DNA from 2 places in the Streptomyces sp. 147326 genome. Region 2 is predicted to be linked to the other one. Evidence: riboswitches for the same ligand, from Rfam matches in the RefSeq annotation. Region 2 holds a riboswitch; the other holds the start of a gene.
What was found. Region 2 has a riboswitch for guanidine ahead of RIU97_RS40460 (Ohr family peroxiredoxin). Riboswitches for the same ligand answer to the same signal wherever they lie in the genome.
Positions count from the first base shown of each region.

Region 1: another riboswitch for guanidine. It lies ahead of RIU97_RS25530 (multidrug efflux SMR transporter); the one in region 2 lies ahead of RIU97_RS40460 (Ohr family peroxiredoxin).

Region 1 covers NZ_CP134201.1:5,579,645-5,581,837, forward strand. The annotation lists gene bcp (thioredoxin-dependent thiol peroxidase) at 1-42, opposite strand, end outside; gene RIU97_RS25520 (DUF3618 domain-containing protein) at 146-466, shown strand; gene RIU97_RS25525 (co-chaperone GroES) at 510-851, shown strand; guanidine-III (ykkC-III) riboswitch at 915-984, shown strand; gene RIU97_RS25530 (multidrug efflux SMR transporter) at 1,016-1,336, shown strand; gene RIU97_RS25535 (transglycosylase domain-containing protein) at 1,353-2,193, opposite strand, start outside.
Region 2 covers NZ_CP134201.1:8,700,823-8,703,015, forward strand. The annotation lists gene RIU97_RS40455 (AraC family transcriptional regulator) at 1-850, shown strand, start outside; guanidine-III (ykkC-III) riboswitch at 905-966, shown strand; gene RIU97_RS40460 (Ohr family peroxiredoxin) at 1,041-1,493, shown strand; gene RIU97_RS40465 (hypothetical protein) at 1,480-1,911, shown strand; gene RIU97_RS40470 (alpha/beta hydrolase) at 2,036-2,193, opposite strand, start outside.

The sequences.
Region 1 (2,193 bases), 3.1 Mb from region 2:
GAAGGCGGGGGCGGTGTCGCCCGGCTGGAGTCGCTCGCTCATCTGGACAGTCTCCTCAAGAGGGGATCGGTACGTCTCGAGACTAAGCTGACAGACTGTTCACCGGGGACTACCCCCCACCGACCACGACGACGGAGGCAGCGCGGTGCCCGAAGCCAGGACTCCCGCACAGATCGAGGCGGACATCGTCCGCCGCCGCGAGCAGCTCGCCGAGACGCTCGACGAGATCGGCGTGCGCGTGCACCCGAAGACGATCATCGGGGATGCGCGGGCCCGGGTCGCCTCGACCGTCGACCACACGGCCGGGCGGGCCTTCGCCACGGTGAACCGCATCGTGACGGATCTGCGGGACGGCCTGCGCAACGACGACGGGACTCCGCGCCCCGAGCGGATCGTGCCGGTCGCCCTGCTCGCGGTGGGTGTCGTCGGTGTGCTTGTCCTGTCGGCACGACGCAGGCGCGCGTGACCCTGAGCGGCACGGGGCGGGCGCGGACAGGTAGGTTCGGATCGTGAGCGAGAACACCACCCACGACAAGCTGCCCATCCGCATGCTGCACGACCGCGTGCTCGTGAAGTCCGACCTGCCGGAGGGCGAGCGCCGCTCGGGCGGCGGCATCCTGATTCCGGCGACGGCCGCGGTGGGCAAGCGGCTGGCCTGGGCCGAGGTGGTCGCGGTCGGGCAGAACGTACGGACGGTCGAGCCCGGGGACCGGGTCCTGTACGACCCCGAGGACCGTGCCGAGGTCGAGGTGCGGGGCGCGACGTACGTGCTGATGCGCGAGCGGGACCTGCACGCCGTGGCCGCGGAGCGGCTGGAGGGGTCGGAGGACTCCACCGGCCTGTACCTCTAGGACCCGAACGGAAACGCAGAAGGGCTGGTGGCCTTGGTCACCGGCCCTTTTCGCTGCCCTTTGCCTGCCTTTTGCTACGGTGGAGGAGAACCCGACGAGACGCGCCGTACCGGGTACGACAAGACGACGCACCCCGTATCGCTCGATGTCTCGGAGGTGCCGTCATGGCCTGGGTTCTTCTCGTCGTCGCCGGTGTGATCGAAGTCGGCTGGTCGATCGGCATGAAATTCACCGAGGGCTTCACCCGGCTCTGGCCCAGTGTGTTCACGGGCGCCGGGATCGTCGCCAGCATGGTGCTGCTGTCCTACGCCGCGAAGACCCTGCCCATCGGTACCGCGTACGGGGTGTGGGTGGGCATCGGCGCCGCGGGCGCGGCCGTGCTCGGCATGGCGGTGCTGGGCGAGCCCGTCACCGCCTCCCGGATCTTCTTCATCTGTCTGCTGCTGGTCGCCGTGGTGGGGCTGAAGGTGACCTCCGGTCACTGACCGCCCGCGTCGGCGGTCATTCGAGGAACGCCGACGGCGGAGGGCGCAGGCCATCGGCCGGCCCGCCGTCGGCGCCCTGGGTGGTCGTCCCCTGGGTGCCCTGGGTGCCCTCGGTGGTGCCGCCGTTGTCCTGGCCGCCCTGCGTCTGGCCCCCGTTGTTCTGACCGCCCTGGTTCTGGCCTCCGTTGTCCTGACCGCCGTTGTTCTGGCCTCCCTGGTTCTGGCCGCCGTTGTTCTGACCCCCTTGGTTCTGGCCGCCGTTGTCGCGGCCGCCCTGGGTCTGTCCGCCCGTCGGCGGGCTCGGCCGTACCGGAGGCGTGGGCGTGAGCTCGTCGTCCGGCGTCTCCTGCGGAGGGTTGGATTCCGGGGAGGGCGGTGGGGGTTGCGCCGCGCCCGGCTGGAGTTCCAGGTCGAAGTCGACGGGGTCGGTGCCCTCCAGGGCGGTCTTCGTATAAGCGGCCCAGATCCGGGCCGGGTAGCCGCCACCGCCGATACGGGGTTCGCCGAGGGCGCCGTAGAGCGACTGCAGGGTTCCGGTGTCCGGGTCCTGGCCCATCATCGAGACGACCGTGACGAGGTTCGGGGTGTAGGCCGCGAACCAGGCCGAGCGGTCCAGTTCGCCGGTGCCGGTCTTGCCGGCGGCCGGGTGGCCGGCGGCGAGGGCCGCCGTACCGGTGCCGTTGTCCACGACGCTGACCAGCATGGAGGTGGTGGTGTCGGCGGCCTCGCGGCTGATGGCCTGGGTGGGAGTGCGCTCGGGCAGGCCGATCGTGTCGCCGCCCTTGGTGATCTTCTCCAGGAAGGTGTACGGGGTGCGGCGGCCGTGGTCGGCGAGGGTCGCGTAGGCCTGGGTCATG
Region 2 (2,193 bases):
CGCCCGGGATGCCGGGCCGCACACCGGGCTCCTCGTGGGCGACCGGATCCGGCCCGAAGGCCTGCACATCCTGGGCCACCTCGTCCTCACCTGCGCCAGCCTCGCGGACGCAGCGCAGGCGGCCGAGCGCTACCACTCCCTGGTGAGCCAGGCGGGCACGGTGACCCTGCACCGTCGCGGCGGCGTCGGCCGGATCCGCTACCGGCCGACCGTCGGCCCGGCCGCCATGCGCCCCCAGCAGGTGGAGGCGGTCGTCAGCAGCATGGTGCGGGCGGCCCGCTGGCTCGCGGGCGACGACTGGGCGCCCCTGGCCGTATCGTTCGCCCACCCCCGCGCGGGCTCGGCCGAGCCCTATGCCCGCGTTCTCGGCTGCCCCGTCACCTTCGACGCTCCGGAGAACGCGATCACCGTCGCCGACGAGGACCTCGACAGGCGCCGCCCCCTCTACGATCCGGCGCTCAACGCCCTGCACCGGGCCTACGCCGACCGGCTCCTGCACCAGTTGTCCGTGGCCGCTGCGGCGACCGTGGCCGAGCGCGTACGGCAGTGGCTGGAGCAGGCCGGGCTCGAGGACGCGGGCCCCGAAGGTCCGGCCAAGGAGCTCAACCTCAGCGTCCGAACCCTGCGCAGGGCCCTCCACGCGGAGGGCACGTCATGGCGCGCGCTCCTCGACGCCGCCCGCCACGGCCGGGCCAGGCGGCTGCTGGAGACCACGGTCCTGCCGCTGGACCGGGTCGCCCCCCTCGTCGGCCTGAGTGGCGCGACGGCCCTGGTCCGTGCCTTCACCCGGTGGGAGGGCATGCCGCCCGGGGCCTACCGCATCCGGTACCGGCCCAAGTCCAGCGGGTGAGGAACTTCACCGCGGGCGAGGCCCCGGCCGGCCGCCACCGTTGCTAGATTGTCCGGCGGCCGGATCGAAGGCCCCGGACGAGATGCGCCGTACCCGGTTACGCACGACGACGCGCGCGGTACTGCATGAGCAGCGCCGTCCGCTGTCCGCACCCGGGCAGTGCCCTCGTCGAGCAAGATGGGCCGAACCCATGACCGTGCCACTCACCCGCAGCCTGTACCGGACGACCGCACATGCCGCCGGGGGCCGTACCGGATCCGTCCGCACGGACGACGGGCGCCTGGACGTCCGCCTCGCTCCGCCGCGCAAGAAGGTGCCCGGCACCACCAACCCCGAGCAGCTGTTCGCGGCCGGCTTCGCCGCCTGCTTCACCTCCGCGCTCGCGGAGGTCGCCGCCGAGTTCGGGGCGGATGCCTCCGCCGCGCACGTGGCCTGCGAAGTGCAGCTCGGCACCACGGACACGCCCGCGGGCTACGGCCTCGCGGTGGCCCTCACCGTCAGCCTGCCGGGGTGGCGGGCGGTGGACCTCCAGCCCCTGCTGCACCGGGCAGACGCGGTCTGCCCGTACTCGCAGGCAGTACGCGGCAACGTACCGCTGACCTTCCTGGCCGTAGACGACCCCGCCACCGATGACCGTGCCTGAGCCGGTGTCGGCGGCCGGCATCCCGGTACCCGATCACGGCGCGTGGCTGCGGCGCGGCATCAGCCGCAACGGCGGACCCCTTCTCGAGGACCGTGAAGTGGTGTGGCTGCAGGCCGGGTCGTACTACGCCGACAGCCGGGGCTTCGCCGGTACGACGTCCTTCGACGGCTCCCAGGTGCACTTTCACCACCTCACGGGCGAGCCCGGCGAAGACACCGGCACCTTCCGGTGGGAGGGTGCGAACCTCGTTGAGCGGGGCAGCAACCCGGACGGCAGCACCTTCCTGGAGATCTGGACCCCGCTCTCCGGCGCAGCCGGCGCCACCGGCTCCTGGTCCGGCCCGGACCACCACGTGGTGTGCGTCGGCCGACACGTGGTGCACGTGGATTCCCGTGCGGGGACGTACTGGCGCCTGTGACCCCCCGGCGGTGGTCCTGCGGCGATGGCTGTCAGCGGCCATGCCGGCTCCACACCACACCTGCTGAACCGGGGCCGGCGGCTGCGGCTGAACGGTGAGGCAAGTACGGTCCCGGATGGCAGCGTTACGTGTCATTGCCAAGGAAGTCGAGGAGGATCCGGCGGCTGGTCTGGGAGGTGAGGCTGCCGTAGACGTCGTCGAAGGCGTGCTCGGCGAAGGGCAGTTCCTTCACCGTGGTGTCGACGCCATGGGCTCGCAGCGAGGCACCGAAGTCCTGGATGG